One region of the Litoribacillus peritrichatus genome, then DNA from elsewhere that is predicted to be linked to it. Evidence: predicted binding sites of a transcription regulator. Region 1 holds the regulator's gene; each other region holds the start of a gene.
The links. The regulator PhoB, encoded in region 1, activates phosphate uptake and scavenging genes when phosphate is short. The targets are predictions, from matches to a motif close to TGTCATANNNNTGTCANA.
Positions count from the first base shown of each region.

Region 2: the regulator PhoB is predicted to act here: its motif matches at 3,097-3,114, upstream of ABD744_RS12955 (spondin domain-containing protein).
Region 3: the regulator PhoB is predicted to act here: its motif matches at 1,832-1,849, upstream of ABD744_RS10505 (PstS family phosphate ABC transporter substrate-binding protein).

Region 1 is NZ_BAABBN010000017.1:99,661-104,452, reverse strand. It holds gene ABD744_RS21945 (chorismate--pyruvate lyase family protein) at 1-278, shown strand, start outside; gene ubiA (4-hydroxybenzoate octaprenyltransferase) at 332-1,207, shown strand; gene phoB (phosphate regulon transcriptional regulator PhoB) at 1,317-2,012, shown strand; gene phoR (phosphate regulon sensor histidine kinase PhoR) at 2,117-3,424, shown strand; gene ABD744_RS21925 (endonuclease/exonuclease/phosphatase family protein) at 3,393-4,313, opposite strand; gene ABD744_RS21920 (thiol:disulfide interchange protein DsbA/DsbL) at 4,352-4,792, opposite strand, start outside.
Region 2 is NZ_BAABBN010000007.1:733,951-738,742, forward strand. It holds gene ABD744_RS12940 (sensor histidine kinase) at 1-645, opposite strand, end outside; gene ABD744_RS12945 (response regulator) at 676-1,455, opposite strand; gene ABD744_RS12950 (spondin domain-containing protein) at 1,455-2,207, opposite strand; gene ABD744_RS12955 (spondin domain-containing protein) at 2,223-2,936, opposite strand; gene ABD744_RS12960 (efflux RND transporter periplasmic adaptor subunit) at 3,379-4,773, shown strand; gene ABD744_RS12965 (efflux RND transporter permease subunit) at 4,776-4,792, shown strand, end outside.
Region 3 is NZ_BAABBN010000007.1:169,584-174,375, forward strand. It holds gene ABD744_RS10495 (TRAP transporter large permease) at 1-1,170, opposite strand, end outside; gene ABD744_RS10500 (TRAP transporter small permease subunit) at 1,167-1,694, opposite strand; gene ABD744_RS10505 (PstS family phosphate ABC transporter substrate-binding protein) at 2,013-2,990, shown strand; gene ABD744_RS10510 (ABC transporter permease subunit) at 3,123-4,792, shown strand, end outside.

The DNA.
Region 1 (4,792 bases):
TAATCGTCGATGGCCAGGTCTGGGTATTTGCACGCAGCGTTGTGCCTTTATCCACACTCACAGGGCCAGACCTGAAGTTAAGATATCTGGGCAATAAACCCCTTGGCCACTTTTTATTCAGTAGCCCCCGATATCAGCGCAGTCAGTTTCAAATAGGCCGGATACTCAATTCTGATAAAGAACTTCTGTGGGGACGAAGATCCATTTTTACCTGTTCACACAGCCATAAATCCTTATTGGTCAGTGAAACCTTCCTGCCCGTTGTGTTTTCCGGTTAATCCTCCTAGTATTCAGGCTTCAACATGGAGCCAACCGAAAGATAACGGAAATCATGCCAAAACTCAGTGCCCACATAAAACAACAGCTTCCGGATTACACCCGCTTAATGCGTCTTGATAAACCCATCGGCATTTTATTGCTGTTATGGCCGACGCTATGGGCATTATGGGTTGCCGCTGACGGCTTCCCCCAGCTGAGTAATCTGGTCATTTTTGTTTTGGGTGTGGTGTTGATGCGATCGGCCGGCTGTGTAATCAACGATTACGCCGACCGGGATTTTGACCTTCATGTACGACGAACCAAAGAGCGGCCGTTGACGTCTGGCCGGGTGACCGCCAAAGAAGCACTCTGTTTATTCGGTGCGCTGGTGTTTATTTCTTTTATTCTGGTGCTGTTCACCAATAAAGAAACCATTTATATGTCATTTGGCGCAGTGTTTCTGGCGTCCCTTTATCCGTTCATGAAACGCTTTACCTACTTTCCACAGGTATTTTTAGGGGCCGCTTTTGGCTGGGCCGTACCGATGGCATTCACCGCAGAAACCGGCACCGTGATTGAAGAAACCTGGTTACTTTATATAGCTACATTACTTTGGACGATTGCTTACGACACGCAATACGCCATGGTGGACCGGGAAGACGACCTAAAAGTCGGCATTAAATCCACGGCCATTTTGTTTGGCGAAATGGACAATATCGCCATCATCAGTCTTCAGGTACTGACGATGATCACCTTGCTGCTGATGGGGCAACAGCTCTCAGCCGGGGTCGCTTATTACCTAGGTTTGGCAGTCGCCGCCGGCTTATTTGGTTACCAGTATGTCCTTACCCAACACCGCAACCCGGACATGTGTTTTAAAGCATTTCTGAACAACCACTGGGTAGGCACTGCAGTCTTCAGTGGCATTCTGGTGGATTCCTTTTTTTAGCAAATCCGCCTCTGTCACACGCAGACGGTCGAAAACCTGTCATACTTTTGTAACAAAAGTGTCTTCTAATAAGACTGTCTTTTAACAACCACACTAACAGGCAAAAGTGATGGCGGGAAAAAAAGTTCTTATTGTTGATGATGAAGCGCCTATCCGTGAAATGATCATGGTCGCTCTGGAAATGGCAGGTTATGACTGTCTGGAAGCAGAGCATACGCAGGAAGCCCACTCAATCATCGTAGATCAGCAACCGGATTTAATTTTATTAGACTGGATGCTACCAGGTGCGTCAGGGATTGAATTTGCACGTCGCCTTAAGAAAGATGAGCTGACAGCAGATGTACCTATCATCATGCTGACCGCAAAAAGCGAAGAGGACAATAAAATTCAGGGCCTTGAAGCGGGTGCGGACGATTACATCACCAAACCGTTTTCTCCAAGAGAATTGGTGGCTCGTCTCAAAGCGGTCTTGCGTCGAACCACCCCACAGGGCATTGAAGAAACCATCGAGGTCAATGGCCTTGAGCTGAACCCGGTTTCCCATCGCATCATCGCCAATGGTGATGCTGTGGATATGGGGCCAACCGAGTTCCGACTGCTGCAGTTTTTCATGACTCATCAGGAGCGCGCCTATTCCAGAAGCCAACTGCTGGATCATGTCTGGGGTGGCAACGTTTATGTCGAAGAGCGTACGGTGGATGTTCACATTCGTCGCTTACGTAAAGCGCTGACTGAAACCGGTCATGATAATTTGATCCAAACCGTTCGTGGCACAGGTTATCGCTTTTCCACAAATGCGGCATAGAGTAAGCTGTTGCAGCATGACCTCATTCAGAAACGCAGCCTTTGAGGCTGCGTTTCTGATATGAATCCCTGTATTTTATTATCTTGCCTAGGTAAGGAAGCTGAGTGTTAAGTAATTGGTACATTGAATTACAGCGCGTGACCTTATTGGTGCTGGCCACCACCCTCATTGGTTATTTATTCGGTTATCCCGTCGTGGGCCTGATTCTCGGCCTGATCGCTTACGTGGTCTGGACCATACGCCAAATGTCACGGCTTGAATCCTGGCTGCAACATCAGGAACTCGACAAGTTACCGTTAAGTGAAGGTCTGTGGGGAAGATTATTTGACTCCATTTACCGTCAGGAGCGTGATCACCAAACGGCCAAACGCAAACTTCAGACCATCATCAACCGAATACAACAATCCACTTCTGCGCTGCAGGACGCCGTCATCATGGTCGAAAGCGATGGCACTTTGGAGTGGTGGAACCGCTCAACCGAAGCCTTATTAGGCTTCAGAACACCGGTGGACGGTGGTCAGCACATCACCAACCTGATCCGCGACCCGGACTTTGTGGAATACTTCGAACTCGGTGATTACACCACGCCGTTAACGCTCAACAGCCCGATCAATCAAAGCGTTGCCCTGGAAATGACCATCACCCCATTTGGGAACGATGAACGCCTGATTACCGCGCGGGACATCACTCACATTGAACACCTGGAACGCATGCGCAAAGATTTCGTGGCTAACGTCAGTCATGAATTAAAAACCCCGCTGACGGTGTTAATCGGCTACCTTGAAACGCTGATTGATTACTCGGACGAAAGCGACAACCGCTGGTTACGCATCTACCATCAGATGCAGTCCCAGGCCGTTCGGATGCAAGATCTGGTGCATGATCTTCTAATTCTGACCCGTCTGGAAACCACCGAAATCAATGTGAAAGAGCAACCGGTGAACCTCAAGCAACTGCTGGAGCACTTAGCCGCAGAAGCCCGCTCTTTCAGCAACGGTCGCCATGAAATTCAGATTTCGGCGATCGATATTGAAATTGACGGCTGTTACGACGAACTGAGCAGCGCCTTCAGTAACCTGATCTTCAATGCGGTGAAATACACACCTGAAGGCGGCCGGGTAGACATCACCGGTTACCGCGACAAAACCAGTATCCGGGTGGATGTCATCGACAACGGCCCCGGCATCGATCAAAAACACATCCCACACCTGACCGAACGCTTCTACCGTGTGGATGCCAGCCGCAAATCAGACACCGGCGGTACGGGACTGGGATTAGCCATCACCAAACATATTCTGATGCGCCACAACGGCCACTTATTGATTGAAAGTAAATTAGGGTACGGCAGTAAATTCAGCTGTGAATTTCCGCTGTCAGTGCTTAGCTCTGGTTTGCCCGATCCGTCAAACTGACTCCGGAAGGCAAGCTGACATCAATGGCCACCGGCAGGTGATCTGAGATCGGATGATCCAAAACATCAATGGCGTGTGTTCTTAAATTAGGGCTGATCAGAATATGATCCAGCCCGCGCTGAGGCGCCCAGCTGGGAAAAGTGCTGATGCCATCGGTGGCTAGCGCCAGCGAGGTTTCTTTCAACGGGGAATCATCCAATAACCGCTCCGCATGGCAGTTCAAATCCCCCATCAACACCACATACTTGTACTTCTCGATCTGTTCTTTCACGTAGGCCAGCTGATTCATTTGTGCCCGTTGGGACAAAGACAAATGCATCATCACCACCAACAGCGGCTCATCGGTAGTGGTTTGATATTCAATGAACATGGCACCCCGGCCAGGAATCAATGAAGGCAAAACATGATTATTCACACTGGTTGGGATGATCCGGCTCAAAACACCATTGCCGTGTTGAGCCAGTAGCCCGAAATCACGATTCAGCTGCTGATGCCAAAACGAGAATTTGCCTTTTTCAGCCAGGTATTTCACCTGATTCACAAAACCGCTTCTCAGGCTCCCACCGTCGGCCTCCTGCAACGCCACCACATCAAAATGGGACAACACATCGGAGATTCGATCCATGTTATCAATGCGTTCAGAGTGGGGCAGGACGTGTTGCCAACTGCGGGTCAGATAATGAAGATAACGGCCAACGGAATTGCCGACCTGGATATTAAACGAGATCAACCGAACGTGTTCTAACCCATCATCTTCAATGATGGGCAGATACTTTTGAGCGGGGTATTCAATCGGGGCTTGAACTTCAGACCGATTCAGGGAAAGAGATCGCAATTCATCGATTGCATCCCTTACCTGTTCTACTCGTTTCTTAACCCGTTCAAGCATTGGAGAATCCCTCTCATCTCTCGCCGATCACCGGAGAATTATTTTTTGGCCGTTCTTTCTAATTCTATCAGATGATCCACAACTTTTAGCATACGATCGAAAGAACCCGCTGAACGAGAGTCAACACGATATTTACCATTCACGATCATCGCCGGTACACCGGTAACGCGATAACTGCGTGTACGGGATTGAGCCATGTTCACTTTGCTTTTCACCGCAAATGAATTCCAGGCTTTTTTGTAGTCTTCTTCAGAAACACCCAAGGTTTTAAAGAACGCAATGCGCTTGTCTTCACTGCGCAGCTTGTTACGCAATACATGATACTCATTAAACACCGCTGCACGGCCTTTTTCTAACACGTTGGCGGCTTCCATCGCATAATGCAACTGTGTTTCAGGGGCCCAGCCACCAAAGTCACCAGGCTGATGATGGAAGTCCACGTCTTCCGCAACGGTCGTCATCCAGCGATTGATCATAGG
Region 2 (4,792 bases), on a different contig from region 1:
TAACCACAAACCTATGGTGGCGATGTGGCTGTTTTGCATCAGGTCAACCACCCCGTCATAGAGCTCTCCGCCGATGATGATGTACAGATAACCTTGTACACCCTGCTCGTTTTTGATTTCCGCAACCGAGAAGATCTTCTTGCGGCCTTGGTTGCGTGGGTCGTCGCCCCAGATTGGCAGGTTTTCACTTTTATCCAGAAACGCCCGGATTGGCGCGAGATCTATGTACTCCCGTTTTACCTTGCCGGGTTCTGCATCGTAAGTGATGATTTCACCTTCAGGGCTGAGTAAATAAAACTCGAAACTCGGGCCGAGTATCATCATGGTGTGAAAGGTGTCTTTCAGGGATGAGTGGTCAATTTCTCCACCGTTCATTTGGGGGTTGTCATACACCAGATGGTTGGCTAAATCGAGGTGCAGTTTTTGTTCGACTTCACTCTGGTAGTTTTGACTGAGTTGGTTGATGAAAATAACCAGTAAAATACCAATGGCAATGAAACTGCCGATCAAGGCCATGGCCAGTTTGCTGTAAAACGAACGAAACACGGTTTTACTGACCGGGCTCTCAATTTTGGACGACGCAGCAGAAGGCCCGGCTGGCACGTTTTCAGCACGAGAAGCACTGGCTGTGGATGAATCAGTCACTGTGATTACCTTTTACAGGGGCAGAAGCGGTCAGGCTTCAACAAATTTATAACCAACGCCCCATACTGTTTTGATGCGTTGTGGTTGATCCAAATCGGTTTCCAGCTTATTACGCAGACGGTTGATATGGCTGTTGACGGTGTGTTCATATCCCGAATGTTGATAACCCCAGACGCCGTCCAGTAATTGTGCCCGGCTGAAGGCGTGGCCAGGGCGGCGGGCCATGTAGGTTAATAAATCGAATTCAGTGGTGGTCAGTTCAATGGCGTTATTAGCTAAGGTGACTATCCGTTGGCCAACGTTAATTTCGAGGTCATGGAACGACAGGGTTTCTTCGCTGGGAGATTCCTTGAGCAGGGCGACTCTGCGTAGCATGGCTTTTACCCTTGCTTGCAGTTCTCGTATGCTGAAAGGTTTGGTCAGGTAGTCGTCTGCGCCCATTTCGAGGCCAATCACCCGGTCGGCTTCGGAATCCCGTGCAGTTAACATCAGAATGGGCGTGTATACGTCGCTGGCGCGTAATCGTCGACAAATTTCCAGGCCATCCATGTTGGGTAACATGAGATCAAGTACGATCAAATCGTGCGAGGCGCTGAGGGCTTTCTCCAAACCTTCCAAGCCATCATGGCAACTGGTGACGGATTGGTGCATTGCATTAAGATTCATAGTGACCAGGTTGTTGATGTCCTGATCGTCTTCAATCACTAATATTTTCGTGGTCATGATGTTGCCCTGAGGCCGGTAGTTATTATCATTTAATAAACGGGGGAACGATGACAAACCACCTAAAGCGTCAGGGCAAGTTTTCATCAGTTCACTCGTGTGACAACAATTTTTGCAATTGGTGCATCAAAACGATGTGATTCGTCCAGAACTGAGTCCGGGTTCTCATCAAAACCGCCATCAACGCCCTGAGAGACTACACCTGGATGACGAGTAACAATGTTGCTGACTTCCCGTTCAGGATTGAAACCTCTGTCTTCAATGCCGGATGAATCGGCCGGGCCAGGAATTGTGCCAGCTTCTTCGGAATTGAACTCTGTGCCTGCATCGTAGATTGGAGCCAAACGCGTTAATGACTCTCCGACTTGTAATTCACCGATGTGCCAACCGGAAAGCCCGGTAAAGGCATCATTGGTATTTACCAGCATGGTGGCGAAGGTGAGTTCGATGTCTGCGTCATCGTTTGCGAACGAAGCAGAAATGGTATGGGTTTGACCTGGACCAATAAACTCATCGTCTCCGATGGCTGCCAAATGAGCGTCATGGTTTTCCGCTTCCGTAACGAACGCTTCGTTCATGCCGCTTTCAGCAAGTTCTTCCAGACCGCTTGATGCCTCGTCTCCAATACTCCAGGCGGAATAGCCGTCCTTATGGTAAATAACCGCAATGGGAGAAAAAGGCTGATTTGCACTCAGGTTAGTGACTGACACTTCAAATTCTATGTTGTTATTGCCTGGGGCTGAATTGCTTGAACTGTCGTTGTCACTGCACCCTGAGAGACCAACAATTAATGCTGGAAACAGGGTGACCAGAAGGGATTTCTTTAATGTGTGATTCATCGGTTTCTTCCCTTATTATTCAGCGTCTTCAGCAACGGTGATAACCACTTTTGCAACCGGGTTTAACCAGCGATGTACACGGCTGTCCAGATCACTTGCGCCGCCGTTTGCATCAATGTCGCCGATATTACCGCGATGAATATGAACGGTTTCGTTATTGTCTGTGCTGGCAACGCCGCTGGCGTTTTGAGCTGTTAACCCTAGTGGTGGTGGGTTAGGGATGGTTTCCTGGCCGCTGTTGCTGGACAGTAATTCGGTATTGGCCTCAGAACCCGCATCGTAACCGTTCAGATAAACGGTGTAAGTCCCTGCTTCTTCCGGGATCGCCCAGCTGTCTAGACCAATGAAGCCATCGTTGGTCGGCAGCATCATGGCAACGATGGATAAATGATCCAGCTCGTTGGTGGACAGTGTCGTCGCTATGCTCATGGATGGCGCCAAAAGTCCACCTGCCGGATTTTCACGATGCACCGCATTCGGTCCTGGATTTTCTGTCATTAAATCGTCAATTACACCACCTTCGGCCATACTGATAAGCGCTGGTGAAGCAGCTACTCCGGTTGTAAAGAAGTCAACGCTGTCATCGTGTGCTGTAATAAGAAGCGGGGTAAAGTGAATGCCGTTGGTAAGATTGGTTACCTCGATATTCAATTCAGCAGCGGATACTGGTGCCGCCACAAGCGGTAAAGCCAATAGTAATGGGGATGCGATCTTGGTAAGCGTGTTCATGTTGTCTCCTAGAGTTTTTTTGTTTTTCTTTCCATTAAATAAGTGATGCCTGGACACTTAAATTCGGGTTAACTGCTTATTGGATGAACATTGAATTTGATAAACAGTTTGATGATGGAAATAACAATACGTAGGAGATATCGCGAAGGCTTCACGTGAAGATCACAAAAGTATCACAAGGTATGACGTTTCTGTGGTTAATGGTTTTTTCCGAGACAATGGTTTTTGTGAGACTTGATGTTGCTAGAACTTATTTAGCGTGAATGCCTACAATTAATTAATCGCTTGATTAATTGCGGTGAATTTAATTGCTTAACCGAACGAAAAAGTAAGACTAAGGTATTGCGTCTGCCGGTGTCATACCCGGTTGCGCAAAATAACAAAAACAATCGCTATAAAAACAATCATTCTAAAATCAGAGTCACTCAGTTAAGGCATTTCTATGAGCATGTTCTCGAAGTTGATCAAAAGTAAACTTGGCTTTTTTGTCGCGTTTTTGGCGGGCTTTCTGGTTTTGATGGTAGTTGCAAAAAACAAAAAGCCATTACCGATGGAAGAGGTTTCTGAACGGGCTATTTTAGTCGAAACAGTCACGTTAAAAGAACGGATGATCGGCTCACAAATCGTCGCTTTTGGTCATGTTCGTCCTCAAAAAGAGTGGCAGGCGATTTCTGAGATTGAAGGGCGTGTTACTTACAAAAATCCGATGCTGGAACGAGGTAAGTTCATCGAGCAAGGGACAATATTGCTTAAAGTGGACCCGTTGCAGTATGAGCTGCAAGTGGCTCAAGCCACTGCCGACTTGGCCTCAGTCAAGTCTGAGCTGGACAGTCTGGTGATCGAAAAGAACAACCTGCAGATGTCGTTGGAGATTGAAAAGAATCAGCTCAAGATTGTGGATAATGAAGTGAAGCGTCAAGAGCGTTTGCTGAAAAAGAAACTGACCTCGCAATCCAGTTACGACTCAGAGCGCAGAAACCTGTTGAGCCAGCGTCAACGGGTACTGGATCTTGAAAACACATTGCGTTTGGTGCCTTCCCGTAAATTGGTGTTGGAAGCCAGCCACCGAGTGCAGACCGCTCGCTTAGCCGATGCTCAGCGCTTACTCGAAAAAACCGTGGTTACAATGCCTTTTCGGGGGCTGATTGTGGAAGAAAACATCAATGTTGACGAAGTGGTGTCTGTCTCCAAAATCATGGTGGTTGCTCACGCCTGGGAGCAGATGGAAGTGGAATCTCAGGTGGGCATTCATGACATGCGCAAAGCCATGCGCACTTTGCCAAAAGAAGTGCTGGTGTCGTTAGAGAAAGTTGAGCCTTCTTACATTTTTCCAAGTGCAGAAGTGGTGGTGCGCGCTGCCGGGGAAGAAATTCGGTGGCCTGCCAGTTTAAACCGCATCAGTGGTGAAGTGGATCAGTCGCGAGGTACTGTGGGTTTGATTGTGGAAGTCAGACAAGACCCGAACGCCATCAAAATTCGGCAACGACCTCCGTTGGTGGCCGGTATGTTTGTGGAAGTACGAGTGACCGGGCGAGAGGACCGCTTACTGGCCTTGCCGGCGCGCGCCATTCATCAGGGCAATGTGTATATTGTTGATCAGGACAGCCGCTTGAGAATCAAGCCGGTCAAAGAACTGTTCAGCTCGGATGGTTGGGTTGCCATTGAGAAAACGGAAGAGCTTTCGGGGGGCGAACAAATCATCTTAACCGATCTGGTGCCCGTCATCGCGGGTGCGTTAGTGAAAACTCAACCGGTTGATGAAGGCTCAATGGAGGCATCGCCAAGCTCGACTATTCAGCCTGCTGTTGAAAAGACCTCCGCGACTGAGGAGGGCTGATCATGTTGAAATATTTAGC
Region 3 (4,792 bases), on a different contig from region 1:
CCAGACCGGGTCCAGCCCCATGGCTAACAGAATCGGGGCCACAATGGGCACGACGACAAAGGTGATTTCGATGAAGTCCAAGATGAAGCCGAGCAAGAAGATGACGATCATCACGACCAGCATGGCACCTAACGCACCGCCAGGAATGCTTTCAAATACCGACTGAATGAGCTCTTCGCCACCAAAGCCGCGAAATACCAGCGAGAAAATGGCCGCGCCGATGAAGATCATAAACACCATGCAGGTGACTTGTGTGGTTTGCTGACACACATCTTTCAGGCAGGTCAGTGACAGTTGTTTTCTGAGTGCCGCTAAAACTGTGGCACCAAATGCCCCTACGGCAGCCGCTTCCGTCGGTGTTGCGACACCTCCGACAATGGAACCTAATACGCTGATGATTAAGATTAAAGGCGGTAATAGCCCGAAAAAGATGATTTTGATTAAATGATCGTGGGTGTGGTTATCGATCATCTCTTTTCTGGAAATCGCTGGTGCGGCCTCCGGTTTCAGTAACGCGGTGACGTAAATATATAAGCCATACAGTGCGACCAGGATCAGTCCCGGAATGATGGCACCCACAAACAAATCACCGACGGAGACGGTTTTCGGTGAAAAGATGCCCATGCTTAATTGAGCCTGTTGATAGGCACTGGAAAGCACGTCTCCTAAGATGACAAGTGCGATGGATGGCGGAATGATTTGCCCCAGAGTGCCAGTGGCGCAAATCGCGCCGGTAGCCAATTTGGGGTCGTAACCTTGTTTGATCATGGTGGGTAACGAGATCAAACCCATGGTCACAACGGTGGCCCCGACAATGCCGGTACTGGCGGCCATTAGCATACCAACCACAGTAACGGCGATGCCGACACCTCCGGGCCAACTGCCAAACAGAATCGACATACTTTCCAGTAAATCTTCAGCGACTTTGGATTTTTGCAGCATGACGCCCATGAAGACAAAGAAAGGCACGGCCATTAAGGTTTGATTACTGATCAGGCCAAACAATCGGTTCGGTAAAGCTTCCAGAAAGGCGCCGTCGAACGTGCCGGTCAGCAAACCGATGCCTGCAAACGCCAATGCGGTTCCGCCTAAGGTAAAGGCAACAGGAAAGCCCAGCATCAGAACGAAACAAATGGTTAAAAACATAAATAGAGGCATGAGTTCCATTATTTTGCCTCCTGAGAATAATGATGGCCTAAAATCGCCAAACTTTTACAGATTTCCGAAATGCCCTGAATGAGGACACTGATGACCATGCCTAAGATCAGGGATTTTAAAAGGTAGACGAAAGGCAAGCCGCCAGCTTCCTGGGATTTTTCCTGCATGGACCAGGAAAAGGCGATGTATTCCCAACTGATGACACCGATGAACGTCATCATTGGTATTAATAAAAATAAACAGCCGAGGAGGTTCACCCAGGCTTTTTGATGGGCTTTCATGTCACGATAGAGGATGTCCACCCGAACGTGGCCGTCCATTTTGAGGGTATAACCCGCACCCAGCAGGAAAACTGCGGCGTGGAGGTACAATACCGATTCTTGTAAAAAGATAAGATTAAAGTCAAAGGCGTAACGTAATACCACCAGTGTGAACATCAGAACGGTCATGAAGAGGGTTAGCCAGGAAAGGGTTTTCCCAAACCACTCGCTGCCTTTTGCCAACGAAATGTGTATTCGGTGGAATATTTCAAACATGTGTGACAACCACTTATTAGTTTTTTGCGGGGCATTATAAAGAATGGTGCTGTAATGAGACAGCAGTTAAGTGCATAACTCACCGGTCAGGATCGAGGTCGGGTTTAATTAACTAAATTATTTTTAGCCGTCTTCGTTGTAACATAGCTGTCACAAACCGCTTATATATTGATCGAAAATTTGAAAGAACTCAGGGAGTTTTTGAGTAAGTTTTTTAGCGTTCTGGCTGAGCCAGTCTGGCCAGAGGTTAATAGATTTATTCAGAGGTTCCCGAAACAATTTCTGACAGTATCTACTTAATTTTGGAGAGTAGTCATTATGAAAATGAAAAAGATTTTTGCAGCGGTATCCATCGTTGCTGCAGCAGCGTTCACCGGTCAAGCGACAGCGGCTGCTAAAGTTGATGCCGACATTGCACCTTATTCAAAAACTTCGGGTGTGTCTGGTAACTTCAGTTCAATGGGTTCAGATACGTTGGCGAACCTGATGACTCTTTGGGCGGAAGATTTTAAGCGCTTCTATCCAAACGTGAACATCCAGATTCAGGCTGCCGGTTCTTCAACTGCGCCGCCAGCGCTAACCGCTGGTACTTCTAACTTTGGTCCTATGTCTCGCAAGATGAAGGATAAAGAAGTTGAAGCGTTTGAGAAAAAATTCGGCTACAAGCCAACTGCGATTCCGGTAGCGATTGATGCCTTGGCGGTTTACGTGAACAAGGATAACCCAATCAAAGGCATGACGATTGCCCAGGTTGATGCAATCTTCTCAAACACCCGTAAGTGTAAAAACAAAGAAGACATCTCCAGCTGGGGTCAGGCGGGTCTGAATGGCGAGTGGCAAAACCGTGACATTCAGTTGTTCGGTCGTAACTCAGCATCTGGCACCTACGGTTACTTCAAGAAAAAAGCACTTTGTAAGGGTGACTACAAGTCAAGTGTCAATGAGCAGCCTGGTTCTTCTTCTGTGGTAACGGGTGTTTCTGAGTCAATCAACGGTATTGGTTACTCTGGTATTGGTTATAAGACATCAAGTGTTCGTGCGATTCCTTTGGCTAAGAAGCCAGGTCAGAAGTTTGTTGAAGCAACGCCTGATAATGCTGTAAACAAAACTTACCCATTGTCTCGCTTCTTGTACGTTTACGTGAACAAGGCGCCTAACAAGTCTCTGTCTCCAATGGAAGCTGAGTTTGTAAAAATGGTGCTTTCTAAGCAAGGTCAGGAAATCGTAATCAAAGACGGTTACATCCCGCTACCTTCAAAAGTTGTGTCTAAGTCTTTGAAGGCATTAGACCTATAACCACTCTTCATCAGTAAGAGTTAAAAGGGGAAGTTTACTTCCCCTTTTTTTTTGATTTCAGTCTGTAATATTTCTGTAACACAATTGACTTATTTTAGCTGCAACTAGTAAATACCCCTGAGAAAATTGCTTATGAGCTCAGTGAAACTTGATCTTAATTCTCCTGCTCTTGCGCGCAAGCGTAAGATTCGTAACTTAAAGGATAAAGTAGCCACCCACGGAATCGGGATCGGCGGAATCAGCGTGATTATGACCATCATGCTGATTTTCTTGTATTTGCTTTATGAAGTTGCGCCTATGTTGAAATCTGCGAGTGTTGAAAAAATCGCAGAATATGACGTGCCGGGCTTGAATAGTGCAGATAAGTCAACCAAAACCATGTACCTGGCCACGGAAGAGCAAGCTGAAATCGGCATGCGCTTAACGGTTGCCGGTGACGTTTTGTTCTTTAATCTTAAAGACGGTGCGATCATTGAAACGGTTTCTTTGCTGGATGGCATTGATAGCCAGGTTAGCACGGTCAGCGAAGGCCGCATTGGCAGCCGATTGTTGATTCTGGGCCTTGAGAATGGCCAGGCGCTGCTTGTGAAGCACAAGTACAACGCAGAATACGATGCGGACGGCGTCAGAACCTTACTTCCTGAAGTTGTGTATCCATACGGTGAAGAGCCGATTGATCTTCTGGAAGAGCCGATTGTTTCCGTTGCGATGAATGAAGACGATGAGAACATGGTGCTGGTGGCGTCAGGCAACAGTGCAACGGCCCAAATTGTTCATTTTGAAAAAGAAGAAGATTTATTTGGTGATGGCTATGAATTAGAGCGTTACGACGCGCCGTCATTCGAACTTAGCCAGCGTGCTGACTTCCTGGTCATTGACGCTGAGATGGATTGGTTGTTTTCTGCTAATAAGTCGGGAACGATGGAACGCTTCAATATTGAAGACGTGGACGCCGTTGAGCGTTTTGAAGTAACCCGTGTAGTAGATAAGGGTGAAAGCCTGACGCAGTTTGAGCCGTTATTGGGCGGTATATCAATACTGATTTCCGACACGGCGGGCCGTACCGCTCAGTGGTTCATGGCCAGAGATGAAGAGGGTACGCCTCAATTCATGAAGGTTCGTGCCTTTGAAGCGGAAGAAGATCCGCAGTCCATTCGTCTTATAGCAACCGAAGAGCGACGCAAAGGTTTTTATACCGTCGATCAAAACGGTGTGGTTTCTATTTATAACACCACAGCTCACCGCAGCCTGTTGGAAGAAAAGCTGGTGGAGAGTCACGTTGATTTTATGGTAGTGGCGCCACGAGCCAATGCCTTGCTTGTAGAAACCGCAGCAAAGCTGAAAGTGTGGGAAGTTGAAAACAAGCACCCGGAGGTTTCCTGGAGCTCGTTGTGGCATGAAGTCTGGTACGAGGATTACGACGAGCCGGATTACATTTGGCAGTCATCCGCTGCAACCAATGATTTTGAGCCTAAGATGAGCTTGGCGCCGTTGGCTTTTGGTACGATCAAAGCAGCCCTTTACGCCATGCTGTTCGCGATTCCTCTGGCCATTTGTGGCGCTATTTATACCGCTTACTTCATGGCGCCTGAGTGGCGTCGTAAGGTAAAACCTGTCATTGAGTTGATGGAAGCATTGCCAACAGTGATCATCGGTTTCTTGGCTGGCTTGTTCCTGGCTCCGTTCATTGAAACCAATTTATCCGGTGTCTTTACGTTATTGATTGTGCTGCCGGTCGGAATTTTATTGTTTGGTTTTGCCTGGGCGAATTTACCGAAATCAATTCGTCACCGAGTGCCGGA